3 regions of the Streptomyces sp. 3330 genome follow, and region 3 is predicted to be linked to each of the others. Evidence: riboswitches for the same ligand, from Rfam matches in the RefSeq annotation. Region 3 holds a riboswitch; each other region holds the start of a gene.

Region 1 (7,878 bases), on a different contig from region 3:
CCGGCCGCTCCTGGGGCGAGGCCTCCGCCAGCGCCTGGCGCAGGGCCGCCGCCACCACGTCCGCGTCCCGGACGGCCAGCACGAAGTTGTTCTTCTTGCTCAGTCCCGTGATTCCTGTCATGACGGCAGCTTGACGATCATGTCCCCTGGATGCCAAGCGACTTGAGGAGACCCAGAGCCTACGCGCCGCCGTCCTGCGCGGTCAGGGCGAAGGCCAGCAGGGCGGTCGTGGTGAAATCCAGTGCCGGCTCCACCGTCTGCCAGGCGCCCACGTCGTCGACGTACCGTGCGCCCCTGCCGTCGAAGTCGGTCCAGGCTCCGGTCGGCGGGGAGGCCGTGCACTTCTTCATGCCCGGGAAGCCGTTCGACTCCTCCAGCTTCCCGGCGGCGTTGGGGCCGTTGACGACGGCGCCCCGCAGGACGGCGCCCTTGCCGTCATGGCTGCCCCCGAGGTTGGCGAGCTGGTGTTCGGGGCAGTGCGGGTACACCTCACCCGCGCCGATGACGAAGCTCGTCCCCCAGGCGTTGGCGCCGAGGGCCCAGCCCCGCTGCCGTCCGGCGAAGGCCGCGTAACGGGTGTCCCCGGTGGCCTCGGCGTAGAGACGGGCGGTGGCCACGAGCCCGAAGGTGTGCGGCACGGCGTCGAAGTCGTCGTAGACGGCGCCCGCCGCGAACGGGTCGCGCCCGGCGCGGTCGACCCCGTCGTCCAGCTGACGGCGCAGGTCCGCGTACAGTTCCTCGGCGCCGATGCCGTTCGTCCGGGCGCCGTCCAGCACCGTGGCCAGGTCGACATGGGCCAGAGCGCTGACGTCCGCGACGTCGAGAGTGCCCTTCACGTCGGAGGCCAGGTAGTCCCCGGCCCAGCCGGCCGCGGCGTCGGCCCAGTCGCTCTCCCGGTCGTCCCCGAGTTCCCGTGCGGCCAGGGCCAGTTCGGCGCCGCCGAACTCCATGTCGTCCTGCCACGAGTCCTCGGGGTAGAAGGCGCCCGGGTACGCGGTGACGAGCTGCTCGTCGGGGTCGTGGTCGGTGTCGGCCAGGTCGTAGACGGCTGCGGCCTTGTCCAGCCAGTCCCGGGCCTCGTCCGGCTCTTCGGCGGCCGCGCGCTGGGCGGCGAGGGCGAAGACGGCGGCCACGCGTCCCGCCAGGTTGGGGCTGATCGCCTCGCCCGGTGCGGCGGCGCGGAAGACCGGACGGTACTTGATCGTGTGGTCGGGGTCCCCCGGTGACACCTCGAGCCGGTCGTCGGCCTCCGGCAGCCGCCACACGTCGTGGTCCGTCCGTACGGCCTCGTTGCCGGCCCCGATGCCGACCTGTGCGTAGAGGGTCTCGCTGTCCTCGTCCCACATCTTGTCCAGCCAGGCCAGCCCGTGCGAGGCCTCGGTCGACAGCTCCGCCATGTCCGGCAGGCCGCGCTGGGCGAGCAGGAGTTCGGCGACCGCGTAGGACGTGGTGCCGGTGAACTTGAGGAAGTCTCCCGCGTCGAACCAGCCGCCCGAGACGTCGACCCGGTCCCCGGTCGGGGTCAGCCGCTCGTCGAGCAGCTCCTCACCCTCCTCGTCGTAGGAGGGGTCGGCGTAGACGGCCGCGTCCCGGTCGGTCAGATGCGAGGGCCCGCGCCGCAGGGCGCCGGAGAGCACGTCATTCCCGTCGCGCTGCGCCTGCAGGAAGCGGACGTTGTCCCGGACGAGCGGGGTCATCAGCTCGCGGGCACCGGCGATCCGGAACGCCGGCGAGCGGCCGCCCGCGGTGCCGGTCAGGACGACGCGGTAGGTGCCCGGGGTGTCGAGCGCGGAGAAATCGACGGAACGCACCGCGGGATAGGCGGCGTTCCAGCGGCCGGTGACGGCGCCGAGCCGCCCCGCCAGCACGACGTCGTTCCCGGCGTCGAGGACCTCGAAGCGCGCTCCGGCGAGGACGTCCGAGGGCCCCATGACGTAGGCCTGCTTCGCCTCGCCCCGCACGTATCCGACCTGGTCGACCCGGATGGCCACCTCGGCCGCGTCGGACGCGCCGTCCCCGCCGAAGGGCAGGCCGTGCAGGGCCAGGGCGAGGAGCAGGGTGCCGATTCCCGCCGCTCCGCCGACCAGCAGCCGGGGGCTGCGCGGCGCCCTCACGCGCCCACCGTGCCGGGATCCCCGGGGGAGGAGGTCACGCTCCACCGCCGGCCGCGAGGTCTCCGACAGCGCACCGGGAGCCCGCGGCCCTGCCGGAGCCCGCGGGAGTTCCCCCGCGAACCCGTCGCGGGCGGCTGAGCGGCGATGACGGACCCCGACTCGGGATCGTCCTCCAAGACCAGTATGCGCATGATCCGGAGCCTAGACGGTACGGACGCCGCACCCTTCCGGCCCCCCGGCCGGAGACACGGGCCACACCTTCGCCCTCGGGAAGACCCGGAGTTCGCGGTGGCTGTCAGCTCAATCGACGACCCCGGCCGGTCGCCCGGGGGTACGCCTCAGGCGTCGGGCGGCACGGTCTCGAACTCCCTCGCCAGGTGCCCGGTGTCCAGTCGAAGCCGCCACGCGTTCCTGCGCTGCGCGGCCGCGAGGGTGGCCTGGAGAGGTGACGGCGGCACCGCCAGGACCGGGCAGCCGGCGCGGGCGAGGCAGTAGCGGCTGGTCGACGGCCACAGCGCGCGGTGCAGCAGGCCACGCCGTCCGGCGCCGATCACCAGGAGGTCGTCCTCCCGGTCGGCGGTCGCGACCAACGCCGGGCCCGGCGTGCCCCGCGCGATCAGGGCCCGGACGCGCAACCCGCCGCCGTCACCGCCGAAGGCCTCGCCCAGGACACCGAGCAGCCTCTCGCGCGCCAGCCGTTCCCAGTCCTCGCCCAGGACGGCCGCGGCCGTCGACCGGCGGACGGCGAGCTCCCCGCCGGGCGGCTCCCAGGCCAGCACCGGCCAGAGCTCGGCTCCCCGGCGCCGTGCCTCGTCGGCGGCCCGGCCCAGGGCGGTGAGACTCCCCAGGGAGCCGCTCACCCCCACGACGACACGGGCGGCCGGGGACGGGCGGGACTCGGACATCTCTTCCTCCGTTCTGCGTGCGCCGACCGGCCTCTCCGGGCGGCGACCTTGCGCAAAACCGCTGTCGTCCCGCCTACCCCGCGAGGCTCCTGACAGCCCGTACGTCCGATCCCGGCTTCCCTCCGACGGGTCGTCCCTCTCCTCGCGCCCCCCGAGCCTGCCGTGTCAGTGGTGCGTCAAGGACCCCCGAGCCGGCGTCAGCGTCCCGTCAGGGCACGCCCGGACGGAGGCCGAGAGGCATAACGTCGAAGGCGAGCCCCGGTCCGCCTCCCCGCGTCCGGGGCTCCCGGACCCTGTGCAACCCCGTGCCCTTCAGGAGGCATCCATGAGGGAAACCCCGTACGGCGACGACCCCGAACCCGCCGATCGATTCCCGGCCGGACCCCTGTACGTCCCGGTCCGGCCGGGCCCCTCCGGGTGCGCGGCCCGGCTCTTCCGCACCCCTCCCGGCGACCGCACGGCCGTCGGCTTCACCTCCGAGCACCGGCTGACCGCGACGCTCGGCCCCGGTCAGGCGTGGATCCGGCTCGCCGAGCCCGCCTTGCGCGCACTGACCGGCCCGCTCGGTGTCACCACCGTCACGGTGGACCCGCAGCTCACCGCCCCGGCCCCCGCGCCGGTCAGGTCCCCGGTCCCCGCAACGGTGCCCACCACTCCTCCGCCGTCGACCACTCCACCGGTCACCGCCTCACCGCCCACGACAGCACCGCCCGTCACCGCGCTGCCGACCGCCTGAGCGGGTCGGCCAGGACGGGAGCGGCCCTGCCGGCGCCCCTCGCCGTACGCCGGTGCCACGGCCGAGGCCACCGGGGAGGGAAGGCCCGAAACCGGGCCGGGGGAGGGCGGCGGCTGCCTCCTCCCCCGGCCGGCTCGGACCGCCGTCTGCCGTCAGGACGCGGAGAGTTCCTCACGGACCGTGCGGGCGGCGGCGACCAGGTTCTCCAGCGAGGCGCGCGTCTCGGGCCACCCGCGGGTCTTCAGGCCGCAGTCGGGGTTGACCCAGAGACGCTCGGCCGGGATGGCCCGGAGGCCGGTACGGAGCAGCTCGGCGGCCTCCGAGGCGCTCGGGACCCGGGGGGAGTGGATGTCGTAGACGCCCGGTCCGGCCTCCCGCGGATAGCCGTGCGCCGCGAGTTCGCGGGCGACCTGCATGTGGGAGCGGGCCGCTTCGAGGCTGATGACGTCGGCGTCGAGATCGTCGATCGCCCGCACGATGTCGCCGAACTCGGCGTAGCACATGTGGGTGTGGATCTGGGTGTCCGGACGCACGCCGCAGGTGCTGAGCCGGAACGCCTCGGTCGCCCAGGCCAGGTAGGCCGGACGGTCGGCGGCCCGCAGCGGCAGGGTCTCGCGCAGCGCGGGTTCGTCCACCTGGATCACCGAGGTCCCGCCCGCCTCCAGGTCCCCGACCTCGTCGCGCAGGGCCAGGGCGACCTGGCGGGCGGTGTCGCCGAGGGGCTGGTCGTCGCGGACGAAGGACCAGGCGAGCATGGTCACGGGACCGGTGAGCATGCCCTTGACCGGGCGGTCGGTGAGGGACCGGGCGTACGTCGTCCAGCGCACGGTCATCGGCTCGGGACGGGAGATGTCGCCGGCCAGGATCGGCGGGCGGACGTAACGGGTGCCGTACGACTGCACCCAGCCGTGTTCCGTGGCCAGGTACCCGGTGAGCTGTTCGGCGAAGTACTGGACCATGTCGTTGCGTTCGGGCTCGCCGTGTACGAGGACGTCCAGGCCGGCCCTCTCCTGGAAGGAGACGACGGCCTGGATCTCGGCCTTGATGCGCTTCTCGTAAGCGGCGGTGTCGATCCGGCCGGCGCGCAGGTCGGCGCGGGCGGCGCGCAGCTCGCCGGTCTGCGGGAAGGACCCGATGGTGGTGGTCGGCAGCAGGGGCAGGCCGAGGTGGGCGCGCTGGGCCGCGGCCCGTTCGGCGTACGGCTGCGAGCGGTGGGCGTCGGTGTCCCGGACGGCGGCGGCGCGGGCGCGGACGGCCGGATCGTGGGTGATCGGGGAGGTGGCCCGGGCGGCCAGGTCGGCCCGGTTCGCGGCCAGTTCGCCGGTGATCGCGTCGGTGCCGAGGGTCAGGCCCCTGGCGAGGGTGACGACCTCGGCGGTCTTCTGGCGGGCGAAGGCCAGCCAGCGCCGGAGCTGCGGCTCGATCTCCCGCTCCGGGGCCGTGTCGAGGGGCACGTGGAGCAGGGAGCAGGAGGCGGCCACGTCGACCCGGTCGGCCAGCCCGAGCAGGGTGCCGAGGGTGGCGAGGGACTTCTCCAGATCGTTGGTCCAGACGTTGCGGCCGTCGACGACGCCGGCGACCAGCCGCTTGCCGGGCAGGCCGCCCACCGCCGCGAGGGCGTCGAGGTGGACGGCCGCCGCGCCGGTGAAGTCCAGGGCGAGTCCGTCGACGGGGGCCTTGGCCAGGACCGGCAGGGCGTCGCCGAGCCGGTCGAAGTAGGAGGCGACCAGGAGCTTGGGCCGGTCGGTCGCCGTGCCGAGCTCGCGGTAGGCGCGGGCGGCGGCGCCCAGTTCGGCCGGGGTGCGGTCCTCGACGAGGGCGGGCTCGTCCAGCTGCACCCACTCCGCGCCGGCCGCGCGCAGGTCGGCGAGGACCTCGGCGTACACCGGCAGCAGCCGGTCCAGCAGGGTGAGCGGCCCGAAGTCCGCGGGCACGCCCGGGGCGGGCTTGGCGAGCAGCAGGTAGGTGACCGGGCCGACCAGCACCGGACGGGCGTTCAGTCCGAGGGAGAGGGCCTCCCCGAGCTCGGCCACCTGCTTGGACGGATCGGCCGTGAAGTCGGTGTCCGGGCCCAACTCGGGCACCAGGTAGTGGTAGTTGGTGTCGAACCATTTGGTCATCTCGAGCGGCGCGACGTCCTGGGTGCCGCGCGCCATCGCGAAGTAGCCGTCGAGCGGGTCGGCGGCGACGGCGTCGCGGTGGCGGGCCGGGACCGCGCCGACCATGACGGTGGTGTCCAGGACGTGGTCGTAGTACGAGAAGTCGCCGGTCGGGACCTCGTCGATGCCGGCGTCGGCGAGCCGTCGCCAGTTGGCCGCGCGCAGGGCGGCGGCGGTCGTCCGGAGGGCGTCGGCGGTGACGCGGCCCTTCCAGTAGCTCTCGACGGCCTTCTTCAGTTCCCGGTTCGGACCCTGCCGGGGGTAGCCGTACACGGTGGCCCGTGCTGCCGCGGCCGCGGACTTCGCTGTCACGGAAATCTCCTTCGCGAGATATCTCCCTGGGATCCCGGGACGGGACGCGAGCGCGAAGGGGTGACGGACCGGACGGGACCGACCTTGCGCGGCACAGCGCGGTCGTCCGCCCGACAGATACGCCGACCCGCCCACGAGGTCACCGGGATGTCCGCGCACGAGTCCTTTCGCGCGCGGGCAACGGGCAGGTCTTCGGACTCACGGGCACGTCGGATCGTACGGAGTGCGTACGCGACACCTACTGGCCGTCGCTTCCCAGACCCTGTGCGTGGGTCCAGTGCGTATGACGGCGGTCGTTCCCGTTCACCGCTGCGGGGCAGTCCCGGATTCCCACCGGGTTCCCTCTTGCGACGCATCCCGTCTGGCGGACGGGGCGAACCAGCTGCGCCCGTCAGCCTACGGGCCCGTTCTGCGGTGCGGCGGATCACCTCCGGTATCCGGATGGTGAGGTGGAACACGCGCTCGGCGTGCTTGGGACGGGCCGACGGCGGGAAGCGCCCGCTCGCGCTGCCCGCCCGTCCCGGGCAGCGGTCGCCGGGTCCTCGGTACCTGCCGCGGCCGTCAGGCGAGTTCGGGCGGCTGCCCTGTGGTCCACACCGCCCGCACGGACATGCGGCTGATGCGCCAGCCCTCGCGCTCGCGCCGCAGCTCGGCTTCCCAGCGCCCGCCCACCGTGAAGAGGGGATCGGCGTCCGCGCCGCGCCGCCGGAGCGTGGCCTCGTGGTGCACGTGCGTCATCAACGCGTTCCAGGACGCCGTGGCCCTCCCCGAGTCCGGTTCCACGTCGACCAGGACGTCGGAGGCGATGTGCTGGGTGCGGGCGTACCTCCCCAGTGCCTCCTGGGCGTGCGCCATCGCCTCGGCGCCGTCGGCCGCGCCCACCGGGGTCACCGACCGCACGTCGTCGGTGACGTAGGCGCGGGCCCCGTCACCGACGAGGTTCCGCTCGTCCAGAGCGCGGAAGAAGCGGCTGACGAGGGTGCTGATCTCGAAGTGATCCGTCTGTGTGGTCATGGCCGAAGCGTCTGCCCTCAAGCGGACTTGAGGTCAAGGCCGGAGCGACCGGCCCCGGCGAGGCGCCGGCTCCCTCAGGGGCGCAGGGCCTGCTCGACGGTGGGGTGACAGGAGAGCAGGGCGTCGACGCCGACCAGACGCAGGACGTGCAGGACGGGCTCCCGCGCGGCGGCGACGCGCAACCAGCCCTGCGCGGCGCTCACGCGCCGGTGGACGGCGAGGAGGACGTTGATACCGCTGGAGTCCATGAAGGTCACGCCGCCGAGGTCCGCCACGATCCGCGGGGGCGGCGCCGTGCCGTCCTCGCGGAGCAGGGCCTCGCCGAGGGCGTCCTTCACGTCGTGGTCGATCTCGCCCTGCACGGTCACGACGCGAACGCCGTCGACCACGCGATGTTCGACGGACAGGCTCTTCGGCCGGTCCGCTCTCTCGATGTCGGTCACCGTCTCCTCGACTGCGTCTGGGCTGACCCCCGGGTGAGGGCGCGTGCGCGGAGGATTCTGCCCCGTCATCGCGGCGGCATGCACCCGGGCCGCAGAGCCGAGCCGATCGGCAACCCGTGGCATGCATGCCGCGATCGCGGGTACCGGCGCAGGTGACCGGGGGAGTGAGGGCGAGACACGTGGAATCCCACGCGG
Region 2 (7,878 bases), on a different contig from region 3:
CGTCGCCCGGGACGGATCGCGCCCTCTCGCACGGATCACGCGGGGCGTCCGGATCGCACCCTCCGCCCCGGATCGCACCCTCCGCCCCGGATCGCACCCTCGTTCCGGATCGCAGCCTCGTTCCGGATCACCCTGACCCGTCGTCCGGATCGGCCGCCTGGAGGGCCGTCTCCCCCGTGATCCGCCGGTAGGCGGCGCGGGCCTGGACGATCCGGGCGAGCACCGTGCCCACGAGGGTCGCGGCGCACAGACAGGTCAGCCAGAACGTGTCCCGGTGGCCGGCCCAGGTGAGGGTGCCGACCGGCGGTATGGCGAAACCGTTGAGGGTCAGCCAGCACAGGACGGCGGTGCCCGGGGCCGCGGTGAAGCGGGCGCAGAGACCCAGCAGGGCCGCCAGCAGGGACAGCCCGGCCAGGGCGAACCCGGGACGGTCCGCGCCCACCAGCGTGTTGTGCACGGCCACCAGGACCAGCGCGCCGCCGAAAGCGGTGGCCCACACCACCGGGGTCGCGACGGGCTGGGGCACGGGCCGGGCGCCGGCCCTGAGGGACACCCACTCGATCATGCTGCACGCTTCCTTCCGGTCCGCCATGCCCCCGGAACGCCGGCCGCCACGGCAGCGTGGACCTCGACGCGAAGTCTCCCACCCGGTCGTCGCGCACACTCCCGCCGCCCCGTTCCCTGTGCCGGCCAGGGTGGCATCTGCAGGTGTCCAGGAGGAACGCTGCAACCGGACAGGGGGCGGCCGTGGGTGCTCCATGCCCGAGCGTGCGCCGTCGCCGGGCTTCGGCGTCCGCCACGGCCCGACCGCCCGCGAGCGGCACCGGCTCCCGGTGGTCGCGCACCGCGACGGGGCACGCTCGCTGCACGCGACCGGGATCGGCACGTGCGGTGGCCGGCGGGCCGATGCTCCGTTCGCCGCCGACGGCGAGACCGGCGATGACGAGGGGGAACTCGCCGCGCGTGACCCAGGGTGCCGACCGCCCGCCACCGCCCCTTGGCGGAGATCCCGGCCCACCGGACGGCCCGGTAGCCGGTGGCGATCTTCGTCAGGGCGGTCACGGCGGCCGGCGCCGGGTGGAGTGCAGGCGCCCGGTGATGCGCATACCCGTCAGACGGGGTGGATGAGCAGGAGGGCGATGTCGTCGCTGCGCGGGGTCGTGCGGCGGGCGTGGCGGACGAGGGCGTCGGCGAGGGTGTTCATGGAACCGGGGCCGGCCCGGCCGAGTTCACGGGCGAGGGCGCCCACGGCGTCGTCGATGTCGATGCCCGGGGCTTCGACCATGCCGTCGGTGTACAGGGCCAGGACCGAACCGGGAGGCAGCGGGATCTCGGTCGACGTGTACGAGGCGCCGGGGTCGATGCCCAGCAGCAGTCCGGGCGGCACGTGGAGGACTTCGGTACGGCCGTCGGGATGACGCAGCAGCGGAGGCGGATGGCCGGCGGTGGCCACGCACGCGCGGTGCGCGCTCAGGTCGAGCCGGACGTACAGGCAACTGGTGAACAGGCCGGGGTCGAGGTCGGTGAGCAGGCGGTTGGTGCGCGCGAGGACTTCGGCGGGGGGTGCGCCGGCGTTGGCGTGGACGGCGGTGCGGACCTGTCCCATGAGCGCCGCCGCGGTGACGCTGTGCCCCTCGACGTCGCCGATGGTGGCGGCGGCCGTGGCGTCGTCGAGCCGGATGAGGTCGTAGAAGTCGCCGCCGATGTCCATGCCGCGGGTGGCGGGGAGGTAGCGGGCGGCCACCTCCAGGCCGGGAACCCCGGGCAGGGTGTGCGGCAGCAGGACGGCCTGGAGGTCGAGGACGAGCCGGTGCTGGGTGTCGTAGAGACGGGCCCGGTCGAGCGCCTGCGCGATCAGCCCGGCGGTGGCGGTGAGGACGGCCCGCTCCTCCTGGGCGAACGGGCGGGGCCGGTCGTAGGCGAGGACCAGGGAGCCGACGGGACGTCCGGAGGTGATCAGCGGCAGGAAGGCCCAGGCGGCCATGCCGTCCTGGAGGACGGCGGGGGGATAGGCCCGCCGGAGTTCGGCGAAGGTGGCGAAGAAGCCCGGCACGCCCGTGGTCAGGGTGTGCACGGCGGGGGTGTCGGAGGTGAGCGGGGCCGCGTCGAAACGCCGCACGAGTGCGGCGGGGTAGCCGCGGTGGCCGATGATCCGCAGGCGGCCGTCCTCCGCGGTCATCAGGGCGAGGGCCCGGGCGCCGAAGGCGGCCGGAAGCTGCTCGGCGACCAGGTCGACCACGTCCCGGACCCCGACGGCCTCGGTGAGCGTGGCGGCCAGATGCATCAGGTGGTAGAGGGTGGCGGCCCGGCCGGGTGCGGCGGCGGCCGTCGGATGCGGCCGCGAGGGGCCGGTGAACGGCGCCTGGGCGTGCGCCGCGTGGGTGGGGGCGATGTACACGCTGATGCCGGAGGCGTCCGGGTGCAGCCGGAAGGACAGCCACTGGTCCGGCGGCCGCAGCGTCGTGAACGCGGCCGGTTCGCGGCTGATCAGGACGGCCCGGTAGCTGTCCTCGGCGATCGGGTCGTCGAGCCAGGGCAGCGCCTCCCAGGGCTTGGTGCCGAGCAGGTCGGGCACGGCGCAGCCGAGCAGCCGGGCGGCCGTGGCGGTGGCGAAGGTGATGCGGCCCTCCACGTCCAGCGCGCAGCAGCCGCCGGGCAGGCGCTCGGCGAAGTCGACCGCCGACTGCGCCTCGGCCGCTCCGGCGGGCCGGGCGCGGAGCGGCGGCAGCACCCGTGGCACCCCGGCGGCCCGCATCGGCCGGCCGTCGGCGGCGGCCTCCCGCAGGAGCAGGCCCAGCCGGTCGCAGAGGCCGGTCACGGCCTCCCGTTCGCGCGTGCTCAGCTGCGCCGGGTGCGAGGCGGGCCACTGGAACACCACGCCGCCCCAGACCTCCCCGTCCGCGGTGATCGGGGCGGCCGCCAGCGCGAAGCGGTACGGCACGACGAGCGCCAGACGCGGATAGCGGCGCGCCATCTCCTCCGCGCCGCCGACCCACACCAGGCGTCGTTCCCGCACGGCGTCGGACACCGGGGACGCGGCCGTCAGCGCCACCCGCGCCCAGGGCCGGGAGATCTCCCAGGGGAGTCCGCCCAGCAGCGCGAGCCGCAGCACCGGCTCGTCGACCGCCGGCAGGTACACGGCGGTCACGGACGCGCCGGTCTCCCGCGCGGCCTCGGCCAGCACCGGCTCCAGCGACTGCGGACCGCGGCCCCCACCCGACCCGGCAGCGGCAGCATCCGGCACACTCTCACCTTCCCGCGGCGCGGGGGGCGCTCGCCGGACGACGCGCGGATTCCCCGGACGCCGAAGGCCGTCACCCCTACGCCGGACCCTACGCCGACCGTGCGGCCACGGCATTTCGTCCAGCCCGTGGACGGCGGCCGTGCGCCGGGGTGAGCCCTCGTCCGCCGTCCCCGCGCCCCGCATCGCCGCTTGTCAGCGCCTCTGTGTGGGCACTACTGTCACCACGCCTTGGTGAACGGGAAATCCGGTGTGATGCCGGTGCGGCCCTCGCCACTGTGATCGGGAAGTCCGGCTCCGGCCCTCGCGGGCAGCCACTGGGTCCTCGGGACCCGGGAAGGCGGAGCACGGGCGGTGGTACCCGTGAGCCAGGAGACCGGCCAAGGCACGTCAACCATCCACGAGGTGCTGGAGAGGGTCTGCTCAGCCATGCACATAGCCGAGGGTTTTCTGCCTCCGGCGCACGCGATCGCCTGGGGCGTCGCATCCGCGCCATTCGTCGTCCACGGAGCCCGGTCACTCACCCGTGAGGTCAAGGAGCACCCGGAGAGCACCCTGCTCCTCGGCGCCTCCGGCGCCTTCACGTTCGTCCTGTCCGCGCTGAAACTCCCCTCGGTGACCGGGAGTTGCTCACACCCCACCGGCACGGGGCTCGGCGCCGTCCTGTTCCGGCCGCCGATCATGGCGGTGCTGGGCACCATCACCCTGCTCTTCCAGGCGCTGCTGCTCGCCCACGGCGGCCTGACCACGCTCGGCGCCAACGTCTTCTCGATGGCCGTCGTCGGGCCCTGGGCGGGTTACGCGGTCTACCGGCTGCTGCGGCGCTTCGACGTGCCGTTGATGGTCACGGTGTTCTCCGGCGCCTTCGTGGCCGACCTGTCCACCTACTGCGTCACCAGCGTGCAGCTGGCCCTCGCCTTCCCGGACCCGGGCAGCGGATTCCTGGGCGCGCTCGGCAAGTTCGGCTCCATCTTCGCCGTCACCCAGCTCCCGCTCGCGGTCAGCGAGGGGCTCCTCACCGTGTTCGTGATGCGGCTGCTGACCCAGTCCAGCAAGGGTGAACTGACCAGGCTGGGCGTGCTCGTGACGGGCCGTCGGACCGATTCCGGGACCAACGCCGGGACGGAGGCGGTGGCCCGGTGAGCCGCAACGCGAAGATCAACGCCCTGCTGCTGTTCGTGGTGGCCGCGCTGGCCGTCCTGCCGCTGGCCCTCGGGCTCGGCGACCACAAGGAGGAGCCGTTCACGGGAGCCGACGCGGAGGCGGAGACGGCGATCACCGAGATCCGGCCGGACTACGAGCCCTGGTTCTCGCCCCTGTACGAGCCGCCGTCCGGCGAGATCGAGTCGGCGCTGTTCGCCCTCCAGGCGGCCCTCGGCGCCGGGGTCCTCGCCTACTACTTCGGTCTGCACCGGGGACGGCGGCAGGGCGAACTCCGGGCCCTGGCACAACGGGACGCCACGACCCCGACGGCGGCGGCGACTTCGACGGCCGTGGAGCACACGCCGCACGACGCCGGGAACTCCGCTCGCTCCGACCGCCGCGGCAGCGCCTCCGAAGCGTCCGCTCCCGAACGGACCTGACCCCGCGTGCTGCCGATCGACGCGGCGGCGCACAGCAGCCGCTGGCGCCACCGCCATCCCGTGGACAAGGCCGTGCTGGGGCTGGGCCTCACCGTGCTCGCCGTCTCCCTGCCGCCCTGGCCCGGCGCGGCGCTGGTCCTGGTGACGGCGCTCGTCGTCCTGCTCGGGCCCGCGGGCGTGCCGGCCCGGCGGCTGTGGCGCGCCTACCGGGTACCGCTGGGCTTCTGTGTGACCGGAGCGCTCACCCTGCTCGTGCAGGTCGGCGGCCCGGAGGGGTTCGTCGCGCTCGCCGCCGGCGGTCCGGCGCGCGCCGGGGAACTGCTGCTGCGCACCTCGGCGGCCTCCCTCGGCGTCCTCCTCCTGGCGTTCACCACCCCGATGTCCGACCTGCTCCCCCGCCTGGTCAGGGCCGGAGTGCCCGCGCCCGTCGTGGACGTCGCGCTGGTGACGTACCGCATGAGCTTCCTGCTGCTCGACTCCCTGCGCCGGATCCGGGAGGCGCAGGCGGCCCGGCTCGGGCACACCACCCGCGCCGCGGAGTGGCGTTCGCTGGCCGGGCTCGGCGCCACCGCGTTCGTCCGCGCCTTCGACCGGGCGGCGCGGCTCCAGGACGGGCTCGCCGGACGCGGCTACGACGGCACCCTGCGCGTCCTGGTGCCGGAGGCCCGGGTCTCCGTCCGCTTCACCGCCGCCGGCGCCGCCCTTCTCACGGCTCTGGTCGCCCTCACCTTCGTCCTGCGATCCGCACTGGAAAGGCCGCTGCCATGAGCGAGCCCGCACTGGTCGCCCTGCGGGGCGCCTTCTTCGCCTACGAGGACGGTCCGGCCGTGCTCAGCGGCCTGGACTTCGAGGTCCACGCGGGGCGCGCGCTCGCCCTGCTGGGCCGCAACGGCAGCGGCAAGACCACGCTGATGCGCCTGCTGAGCGGTGGACTGCGGCCGGGCGACGGCGAGTTGCGGGTCGAGGGGCGGCCGGTGACGTACGACCGCAAGGGGCTGACGCGGCTGCGCACGACCGTGCAGCTGGTGGTCCAGGACCCGGACGACCAGCTGTTCGCCGCGTCCGTCGCCCAGGACGTGTCGTTCGGACCGCTGAACCTCGGCCTGTCCGACACCGAGGTGCGGACCCGGGTCGAGGAGGCGCTCACGGCCCTGGACATCACCGCCCTGGCCGACCGGCCCACCCATCTGCTCTCCTACGGGCAGCGCAAGCGCACCGCGATCGCGGGCGCCGTCGCGATGCGGCCCCGCGTGCTGATCCTGGACGAGCCGACCGCCGGGCTCGACCCGGACGGCCAGGAACGGCTACTCGCGACCCTGGACCGCCTGCGCGCGTCCGGCACGACCGTGGTCATGGCCACGCACGACGTCGACCTGGCCCTGCGCTGGGCCGACGACGCGACCCTGCTCACCCCGTCCGGCGCGCGCACCGGCCCCGCCGCCACGACACTCGCCCGCACGGACCTCCTCCGGCAGGCGGGCCTGCGGCTGCCCTGGGGAGTCGCCGCCGCCCGGCTCCTCGGCGCGCAGGGCCTGTTGACCGATCCCTCGGCGGGCCCGCGCACCGCGGAGGAACTGGCCGCGCTGGCGGGGACGCCCGCCCCGGCGTCCCCCTCCGAAGGCTGACCTGGGCGGGTCCCCGTGGCCGGCGGGGGGAAGGCAGGGCCGGTGGTACCCCGGTACCAGTGGCCGCCCGAAGATTCCCCCGGGGTACCGGAGATCCGGCCTGTCGTCCTCCTAGGTTCGAAGGCAGACACCGCGGTCGTGGCCGCGGCCTGGTTCGAGGCAGGAAAGGCCCCCTCCATGATCGAAGCGCGCGAGCTGACCAAGCGGTACGGGGACAAGACGGTGGTGGACCGCCTGAGTTTCACGGTGAAGCCGGGTGAGGTGACCGGCTTCCTCGGCCCGAACGGCGCGGGCAAGTCCACCACCATGCGCATGATCATCGGCCTGGACTCCCCCACCGGGGGCTCGGTCACCGTCAACGGCCGCCCCTACGCCGGGCACGCCGCGCCGCTGCACGAGATCGGCTCCCTGCTGGAGGCGAGGTCCGTCCACCCGGGGCGCACCGCGATCAGCCATCTGACCGCGCTCGCGCACACCCACGGCATCCCGCGCCGCCGGGTGGACGAGGTCATCGAGCTGGCCGGGCTGACGAGCGTGGCCGGCAAGCGGGTGGGCGCCTTCTCGCTCGGCATGGGCCAGCGGCTCGGCATCGCCGCCGCCCTCCTGGGCGATCCGGCGATCGTGATGCTCGACGAACCGGTCAACGGCCTCGATCCCGAAGGCGTGCTGTGGGTGCGCAACCTGCTGCGCGGACTCGCCGACGAGGGGCGGGCCGTGATGCTGTCCTCGCACCTGATGAGCGAGACCGCCCTGATCGCCGACCATCTGGTGATCATCGGCCGGGGCCGGCTGCTCGCGGACACGACGGTCGACGACTTCACCCGGGAGGCCGGGGGCGGCGGGGTGAAGGTGGCCGCCGCCGAGGCCGCGCGGCTGCGCTCGCTGCTGGCCGGACCGGGCGTCACCATCAGTTCCTCCTCCGCCGAGGAGCTCCTGGTGAGCGGGCGCGACGCCCGGGAGATCGGGGCGATCGCCGCGCAGCACGGGGTGGCGCTGTACGAGCTCACCCCGCGGGCCGTTTCCCTGGAGGCGGCGTTCATGGATCTCACCCGCGATGTCGTCGAGTACCAGAGCGGTCCGGCCGGCACCGAACGAAAGGCCGCCTGATGCCCACGACCGCCCCGCCCCGCGACCGGCGCCCGGACGAGCGCCCGGACCTCTTCGCGGCTTCCCCGCCCACGGCGTACAAGGTGACCGGCGCGCGGGTGCTGCGCTCGGAGTGGGCCAAGTTCTGGTCGCTGCGCTCCACCTGGATCACCCTGGGCGTCGCCGTGTTCCTGCTGGTCCTCTTCGGGGCGATCGCCGGCTACACCTACAGCCCCGACGCCATGGCGGGCGGCGGACCCCCCGGACCGGGATCCGGCTCCGGAGACAGCGACGCGGTCAGCCTGGCCCTGACGGGCGTGTCCTTCGCGCAGCTGGCCGTCGG
Region 3 (7,878 bases):
CCGACGGACTTCGGGTACGCGCCCGTGTCCTGCAGGTACCGCTGCACGAGGGAGTCCGCGAGCGACTGCCCGACCTCCCAGCTCAGCCTGGACGGGATCGCCTTGGGGTCGACCGAGTAGAAGTTCCGGCCGGTCGGCAGGACGTTGACCAGCCCGCGCGTCGGAGAACCCGACGGCCCGGCCGGGACGTAACCGCCGTCCAGCGCCTTGAGGATGTGCCCGATCTCGTCGGTGGTCCGCTCCAGCCGCGGCACGACCTCCGTGCACGCGAACTCCAGCACCGCTACCGCGTCCGGGAGTTCGGTGCCCAGGACCTCACGGACGAGCGCCCGGCTCCCGGCGACGGCCCACCCGCGCGCCTCCGCGCCCTCCGCGATCCGGCGGCACAGCTGCTCCAGCAGATCGACGGCGTCGGCCCCGGTGCGGGCGGGGCCCTCGACGAGATCCGTCAGCTCGACCGGCACCTTCACCGGCGCGCCCGGCTCGGCGAGCAACTCCTTCTCGACCAGGCCGAAATGAGCGGCCAGCGCGGCCCGCAGACCCGGCAGCGCGTTCGCCTGCCCGCCCCACACCTGCGAGGCGCGCAGCACGGCCAGCACGAGGTTCACCCGCGCCTCGCCGACCGGACCGCCGCCGAGGATGTGCAGCCCGTCCCTGATCTGCACGTCCTTGATCTCGCACAGATAGCCGTCGATGTGCATGACGAACTCGTCGAACGCGTCGTCGTCCGGCTGGTCGTCGACGTGCAGGTCGTGGTGCAGCTCGGCCGCCTTCACCAGCGTCCAGATCTGCGCGCGCACGGCCGGCGCCTTCGTCGGGTCCAGGTCGGAGACGAGCGCGTACTCGTCGAGCAGCTGCTCCAGCTTGGCCAGGTCGCCGTAGGTGTCGGCGCGCGCCATCGGCGGCACGAGGTGGTCGACGACCGTGGCGTGGCCGCGCCGCTTGGCCTGGGTGCCCTCGCCGGGGTCGTTGACGATGAACGGGTAGACGAGCGGCAGATCCCCGAGGACGGCGTCGGGGGCACAGCCCCCGCTCAGCCCGAGCCCCTTGCCCGGCAGCCACTCCATCGTGCCGTGCTTGCCCATGTGCACGACGGCGTCGGCGCCGAAGCTGTTCTCCAGCCACCGGTAGGCCGCCAGGTAGTGGTGCGACGGCGGCATGTCGGGGTCGTGGTAGATCGCGATCGGGTTCTCGCCGAAGCCGCGCGGCGGCTGGATCATCACGACGACGTTCCCGAACTGCAGGGAGGCCAGCACGATGTCGTCCCCGTCGACGTACAGCGAACCCGGCGGCTCGCCCCACGCCTCCAGCATGCCGTCGCGCAGCCCGGGGTCGAGCCGGTCGAACCACTCCCGGTAGTCGGCCAGCGGGACCCGGGCCGGCGCGGCGGCCAGCTGCTCCTCGGTGAGCCATTCGACGTCGTGGCCACCGGCGTTGATGAGCCGGTGGATCAGCTCGTCGCCGTCGTCCGGGTGTCCCTGCACGCCGTACCCGGCGTCCCGCAGCGCGTCCAGGACCCGGACGGCCGAGGCGGGGGTGTCGAGACCGACCGCGTTGCCGACCCGGGAGTGCTTGGTCGGGTAGGCGGTGAAGACGAGCGCCAGCTTCTTCTCGCTGTTCGGCTTGTGCCGGAGCCGGGCGTGCCGCACGGCGATCCCGGCGACGCGTCCGGCCCGCTCGGGGTCGGCGAGGTACACCGGCACGTCGTCCGGGCCCTGCTCCTTGAAGGAGAAGGGGACCGTGATGATCCGCCCGTCGAACTCCGGGATGGCGACCTGCATCGCCGCGTCCATGGGGGAGAGCGCCGCGTCGGACGCCTCCCATGCGCTCTTCGACGAGGTGAGGCACAGACCCTGCAGCACGGGGACGTCGAGGTCGGCGAGCGCGCCGACGTCCCAGGCCTCCTCGTCCCCGCCCGCCGAGGCCTGCGAGGCGTGCGCGCCGCCGGCGGCGAGCACCGTGGCGACGAGGGTGTCCGTCCGTGCGAGGATCTCGTACAGCCCCGGATCCGCGCCGCGCAGCGAACCGCAGTACACGGGGAGGGCGTTGGCGCCGCGGGCCTCGACGGCGTCGCACAGCGTGTCCACGAAGGCGGTGTTGCCGCTCAGTTCGTGCGCCCGGTAGAAGAGCACCCCGATGGTCGGCCGGCCCTCGACGAAGGCACGCTCGCCGTGGACGCCGTACTCGGGCATCTTCTGCGGCTCGACGAACCCCTCACCGGTCAGCAGCACGGTGTCGGAGAGGAACCGGGCCAGCTCGGTCAGGTTGGCCGGGCCGCCCTCGACCAGATACCGCAGCGCCTCCGCCACCACACCGGCGGGCACCGACGACTCGGCCATCAGCTCCGCGTCGGGCACGGTTTCGCCGCCCAGCAGCACGGTCGGCACGCCGGACGCCTTGAGCGCGGCGAGGCCGTCCTCCCAGGCCCGCTTGCCGCCGAGCAGCCGGACGACCGCGATGTCTGCGCCGTCGAGGAGCGCGGGGAGTTCCCCGGCGACGTCCACCCGGGTCGGGTTGCCGATCCGGTACGAGGCGCCGGAAGCGGCCCGGGCCGCCAGCAGATCCGTGTCGGCGGTCGACAACAACAACACTGTGCTCATGCGGGCGCTCCCGGTGGAATGAAAGGCAGTCCTTGCGGCGCGCCCGACTCGATGAGCCGCCAGAGCGCGTCGGTGTCCGCGTGCTGTTCGATCAGGTCGCCGAGCCGGTCGAGCTGCTCCTCGCGCAGCCCGGCGAACGAGGTGTCGGCGGCGGGCACGAAGCGACGGCCCGCGGCGGCCGCCACCTCGCGCAGGAAGGCCCGCCGGAATCCGTCCGACTCCAGCGAGCCGTGCCAGTGCGTGCCCCAGGTCCGGCCGACCCGGCAGCCGTCCAGGCTGTGTCCGTGCTCGTCGGAGATGAACGCCTCGCCCCCCTGGACGTCGGCGACCCCGTGATGGATCTCGTAGCCCTCGACCCGCTCGCCGAGGGCTTGCCCCACCGGCCGGGTGAGGGTCTTCTCGCGGGCGAACCGCACCCGGACCGGGAGGACTCCGAGGCCCTCCACCCGTCCCAGCCGGCTCTCGACCTCGTCCTCGATGTGCTCGCCGAGGAGCTGGTAGCCACCGCAGATGCCGAGGACGGGCCGCCCCTCGGCCGCCCTGCGCAGGACGGCGTCGGCCAGCCCCCGCTCGCGCAGCCACTCCAGGGCGCGCACGGTCCCCCGGGTCCCGGGGAGCACCACCAGGTCGGCGTCGGCCAGTTCCTCGGGCCGGTCCACGAACCGCACGACGACGCCGGGTTCGGCGGCCAGCGCGTCCACGTCCGTGAAGTTCGACATGAGCGGGACGGCGCAGACGGCGATCCGCAGCACGTCCTCGCCGACGGGCGGAGCGGTGTTCGACTCCCGGACGGTCCCGCGCAGCGAGACCCGCAGCCCGTCCTCCTCGTCGATGCCGAGCCCGTGCCGGAACGGCAGCACGCCGTACGTCCGCCGCCCGGTGAGGCCGTGCAGCATGTCCAGGCCCGGCTCCAGCAGGGAGACGTCCCCCCGGAACTTGTTGACCAGGAACCCGGCGACCAGTTCCTGGTCCTCCGGCGAGAGCAGCGCGACGGTGCCGAAGAAGGAGGCGAAGACGCCCCCGCGGTCGATGTCGCCGACGACGAGCACGGGCAGCCGCGCGCCCCGCGCGATCCCCATGTTCACGATGTCGGTCCGCCGCAGATTGATCTCGGCGGGACTGCCCGCCCCCTCACAGATCACCGCGTCATACGTGCCCCGCAACTCGGCGAGGCAGTCGAGAACGGTTCCGAGGAGTTTCTGCTGCCGCCCTCCGTGATACCCGCGGGCGGTCATCTCGCCCACCGGCTTGCCCAGCAGGACGACCTGGCTGCTCTGTTCCCCGCCCGGCTTGAGCAGCACGGGGTTCATGAGCGCGGTCGGCTCCACCCGGCAGGCCTGGGCCTGCATGGCCTGGGCCCGCCCGATCTCGGCGCCCTCCGTCGTCACGAACGAGTTGAGGGACATGTTCTGCGCCTTGAAGGGCGCGACCTTCACCCCCTGCCGCACCAGCCACCGGCAGATCCCTGCCGTGACGACGCTCTTGCCGGCGTCGGAGGTGGTGCCGGCGACGAGGAGACCCCCGCTCATGTCGTACGCCCCTTCGGCTGGTTGCCCCGGTTGCTGTGATTGCTGTGATGGCCGTGGATTCTCCGCGTCCCCGCGAGGAGGTGCGTGGCGGCGAACCGCGCGGTGACGGTGACGCCGAGCGCGAGCAGCCCGACGCGGCGCGAGAGCCGCGCGGCACGTTCGATGTCCCGGGCGACGACGGGCCGTCCGGCCGCGCCGTTGAGCACGGGCCGGTGCTCCACGCGCCCGCCGTACGACAGGGTTCCGCCCAGCCGCACCCCGAGGGCGCCCGCGAACGACGCTTCCACGGGCCCGGCGTTGGGGCTCGGGTGCCGGTCCGCGTCGGCCCGCCAGGCCCGCACGGCGCCCCGGGGATCGTCCCCCGCGACGGCGGCGAGCACGGCGGTCAGCCGGGCTCCCGGCCATCCGGCGACGTCGTCGAGACGGGCGGCCGCCCAGCCGTAGCGCAGATACCGCGGCGACCGGTGACCGACCATGGCGTCCAGGGTGTTGACGGCCCGGAACCCGACCAGGCCCGGCACTCCGCCCACGGCGCCCCACACCAGCGCCCCCACGACGGCGTCGGAGGTGTTCTCGGCGACGGACTCCACGACGGCCCGGGCGATCCCGTCGGCGTCCAGCGCCTGCGGGTCCCGCCCGCACAGATGCGGCAGCCGCTCCCGGGCGGCGTCGACGTCCCCCGCTTCGAGCGCCCGACCGATGGTCCGGGCCTCCCGGACCAGGGAACTGCCCCCGACCACGGCCCAGGTGGCGGCGGAGACGAGAGCGACGGTGGCGGCGGGGGAACGGCGTACGGCCCGCTCGGCGGCGGCTCCGAGGGCCACGGCCCCGCCGGCGCACACGACGGCGTGCAGGGCTCCGCGTCCCCGGTGGTCCCGCCACAGCAGCCGTTCGACGGCGCCCGCGGCCCGTCCGAACGCGGCGACGGGATGCCCCCGGCGGGGATCGCCGAGCAGCAGGTCGCCCAGAAGGCCGGTGGCGGCGCCGTACGCGTAGAGGCGATCGGCACGCATCGGCTCAGCCGGCCGTGGGGTCGGGCAACGTCCTGGTGCGGTACCTCAACGGCCGAGCGAGCATGGCGATATGTCCTCACTCAGGGTGTCCACGCCCTGGTTCGACGAGACCGGCGGCGAGAGTTCCTGGCTCCCGGGGGTTACTACCCCGGTGACAGTGGCGGGACCGCGCCGGATTCGCACCGGCTTCCTCTTCTGCCGCCGTACATGGCTCGGGCAGTCCACCACGGCCCGCAAGAGCCGTCAACTTGCTGTTGACCTGCGAGGCTGGAGTGTGCAGAACCCCACACGGAGCCGGCCGGCGGGGCCGTGAACGCCGAAGGGTGCGGGACGGTGATCCGTCCCGCACCCCAGGGGTGTTCGGATGGTGCGTCAGGCGACGATCAGGGAGATCCCGTACGCCACAGCGGCCGCACAGGCCGCGAAGCACGCGTACGCGCCGGTCACCGCGAGGGTGGCCGAGCCGCCCTGCGCCGACGCGCGTTCCTGCCGCGACAGTCCCATGATGCCGAGGGTGAACAGGGCGACGAGACCTACGGTGACCACGAGGCTGACGCCGAAGACGGAGCCCAGGGCTGCCCAGTCGATCTTCATGCTGGTTCTCTTCCTTCGTACCGGGTGCGCGGGCTCAGACGGCCGCGGCCGGGGGAGCGGCGGGGGTCGCGGGCTCTGCCGTGGGGCCGGGGATCGTGGCCGTCAGGTCCGTAAGGTCCTCGGCCAGGGTGCCGGCGGGCGGCGGGGTGACGGCGGCGATCGCCGTCGTGACGACGCCGGCCGGCTCGTCGGGCTCGTTGACGTTCGAGGCGTCGACGACCTCGCGCCGCGAGATCTTCCAGATGGCCGCGCTGGAGGCGATCAGGAAGACCGCGACGAGGGCCGTGCCCCAGTCGCCCAGGCCGGTGACGGACTCGGCGAGCGCGCCCACCAGGGCCGCGGCCGGGAGCGTCAGGCCCCACGCGACGAACATCCGGGTCGCCGTCGACCAGCGGACCACTCCGCCCTTGCGGCCCAGCCCGGCGCCCATCACCGCACCGGACACCGAGTGGGTGGTGGAGAGGGAGAAGCCGAGGTGCGAGGAGGCCAGGATGACCGTGGCCGCGCTGGTCTGGGCGGCGAAGCCCTGCTGCGGCTGGAGGTCGGTCAGGCCCTTGCCCATGGTGCGGATGATGCGCCAGCCGCCGAGGTAGGTGCCGAGCGCGATGGCCAGGCCGGCGGAGAGGATGACCCAGGTGGGCGGGTCGGAGTCGGGGGCCACGGCGCCGCCGGCCACCAGGGCCAGGGTGATGATGCCCATCGTCTTCTGCGCGTCGTTGGTGCCGTGGGCGAGGGAGACCAGGCCGGCCGAGGCGATCTGGCCCGCGCGGTAGCCCTTGGCGGCCGCCTTGCCGTCGGCCTTCTTGCCGAGGGTGTAGGAGAGCCGGGTCGCGAGCATCGCCGCGACGCCCGCGACGATCGGCGCCGCGATCGCGGGGATCAGCACCTTGGTGACCAGGGCGTCACCGTGCACCGCGCCCATGCCGGCCGAGGCGATGGTGGCGCCGATGAGGCCGCCCATCAGGGCGTGCGAGGAACTGGAGGGCAGACCCACCAGCCAGGTCAGCAGGTTCCAGAGGATCGCGCCGACCAGGGCGGCGAAGATGACCTCGGGACGGATGCCGGTCTCGTCGACGAGACCCTTGGAGATCGTGTTGGCGACCTCCACCGAGAGGAAAGCTCCCACAAGGTTCAGCGCGGCGGACATGGCCACCGCAACCTTGGGCTTGAGTGCACCGGTCGAGATGGTGGTGGCCATCGCGTTGGCGGTGTCGTGGAAACCGTTCGTGAAATCGAACGCGAGTGCGGTAACGACCACAATCGCGAGGATCAGCGAGAAGTTTTCCATTTACCCAGGCAATCGTTCGAAGTCATTGGCGCGTTGACCGTAAGCAATCCGGGTGAACGGAAGATGAACTGAGAAGGGCATCCGGGTGTCTGTGCACGGGGGGTGCGGCGGTCTCCCGCCGCGGCGCCGTCGCCGGGGTCAAGCGCCGTACGGTCGCCCGTCCTCGGCGAGCCCGCGCGGCCGGGTCCCGGAGCCCTGAATGAGATTCCGGTCACCCTGCGGGCAGCCGCTGTCCGCGTACCGCCGGAAGGCCCCCGTCGGCCGTCCGACCGGCGGTGTCCCGGCGTCCGACAGCCCGTGACGGGCGACCCACAGGGCGTGATCCGCGGGACCGTCCGGGCCCCGTCCGGGTCCCGGTCGGGCCGTGTCATCGGCCCTCTGTCACCGGGACGGCACAGGCAGTCCTGTCGCGGGGACGGCGCCGGCGGCCGCGCGCGGGCGGCAGGGCCCGGCCGTGGGCGCGCCGGCCGCCGCCATTGTGTACGAAAAGCGCGGCCGGCTCCCGCGGCCCACCCCTCGCCCGAGCCCCTGTCGGCAGGGCGACGGGTACGCGCCGCCGAACGGCCCGGCGGCGGCCCCAGGTGCCGCCTGGCAGGATCGCGGCATGGCTGAGCAGCGACGCGAGCAGGGGGACGCCCGGGGCCACCGGGACGGCGTACGGGACGTGGCGGAGCGGCGGGGGAGGCACGCGGTCCTCGAAGAGGCGCGCGCCTGGGAAGCCCTCGTGACGGCCGCCCGCCGCACCGTGAGCGACGGACTCGTCGTCGGCACCTCGGGCAACGTCTCCGTACGGGTCGGCGACACCGTGCTGGTCACACCGTCGGGCGTGCCCTACGAGCGGCTCACCCCGGACG

Evidence for each region. A riboswitch is a leader RNA that binds a small molecule or an ion and turns the genes downstream of it on or off. The one in region 3 is predicted to bind cobalamin.
Region 1: linked by a shared signal. The riboswitch ahead of metE (5-methyltetrahydropteroyltriglutamate--homocysteine S-methyltransferase) and the one ahead of J2X68_RS34320 (cobalamin biosynthesis protein) in region 3 are both predicted to bind cobalamin.
Region 2: linked by a shared signal. The riboswitch ahead of J2X68_RS08320 (energy-coupling factor ABC transporter permease) and the one ahead of J2X68_RS34320 (cobalamin biosynthesis protein) in region 3 are both predicted to bind cobalamin.

The regions. Positions count from the first base shown of each region.
Region 1 is NZ_JAVDVA010000014.1:187,087-194,964, forward strand. Features, by position in the region: gene J2X68_RS23745 (hypothetical protein) at 1-121, opposite strand, end outside; gene J2X68_RS23750 (glycoside hydrolase family 9 protein) at 180-2,114, opposite strand; gene J2X68_RS23755 (universal stress protein) at 2,453-3,019, opposite strand; gene J2X68_RS23760 (SAV_915 family protein) at 3,345-3,755, shown strand; gene metE (5-methyltetrahydropteroyltriglutamate--homocysteine S-methyltransferase) at 3,908-6,226, opposite strand; cobalamin riboswitch at 6,392-6,624, opposite strand; gene J2X68_RS23770 (nuclear transport factor 2 family protein) at 6,788-7,240, opposite strand; gene J2X68_RS23775 (STAS domain-containing protein) at 7,315-7,683, opposite strand; gene J2X68_RS23780 (ATP-binding protein) at 7,863-7,878, shown strand, end outside.
Region 2 is NZ_JAVDVA010000004.1:42,767-50,644, reverse strand. Features, by position in the region: gene J2X68_RS08335 (hypothetical protein) at 128-565, opposite strand; partial or broken gene J2X68_RS08330 (cation:proton antiporter) at 888-1,089, opposite strand; gene J2X68_RS08325 (SpoIIE family protein phosphatase) at 1,112-3,244, opposite strand; cobalamin riboswitch at 3,457-3,641, shown strand; gene J2X68_RS08320 (energy-coupling factor ABC transporter permease) at 3,671-4,384, shown strand; gene J2X68_RS08315 (energy-coupling factor ABC transporter substrate-binding protein) at 4,381-4,824, shown strand; gene cbiQ (cobalt ECF transporter T component CbiQ) at 4,831-5,592, shown strand; gene J2X68_RS08305 (ATP-binding cassette domain-containing protein) at 5,589-6,449, shown strand; gene J2X68_RS08300 (ATP-binding cassette domain-containing protein) at 6,627-7,556, shown strand; gene J2X68_RS08295 (ABC transporter permease) at 7,556-7,878, shown strand, end outside.
Region 3 is NZ_JAVDVA010000030.1:35,395-43,272, forward strand. Features, by position in the region: gene cobN (cobaltochelatase subunit CobN) at 1-2,600, opposite strand, end outside; gene J2X68_RS34315 (cobyric acid synthase) at 2,597-4,129, opposite strand; gene J2X68_RS34320 (cobalamin biosynthesis protein) at 4,126-5,142, opposite strand; cobalamin riboswitch at 5,242-5,394, opposite strand; gene J2X68_RS34325 (hypothetical protein) at 5,515-5,736, opposite strand; gene J2X68_RS34330 (anion permease) at 5,771-7,024, opposite strand; gene J2X68_RS34335 (class II aldolase/adducin family protein) at 7,629-7,878, shown strand, end outside.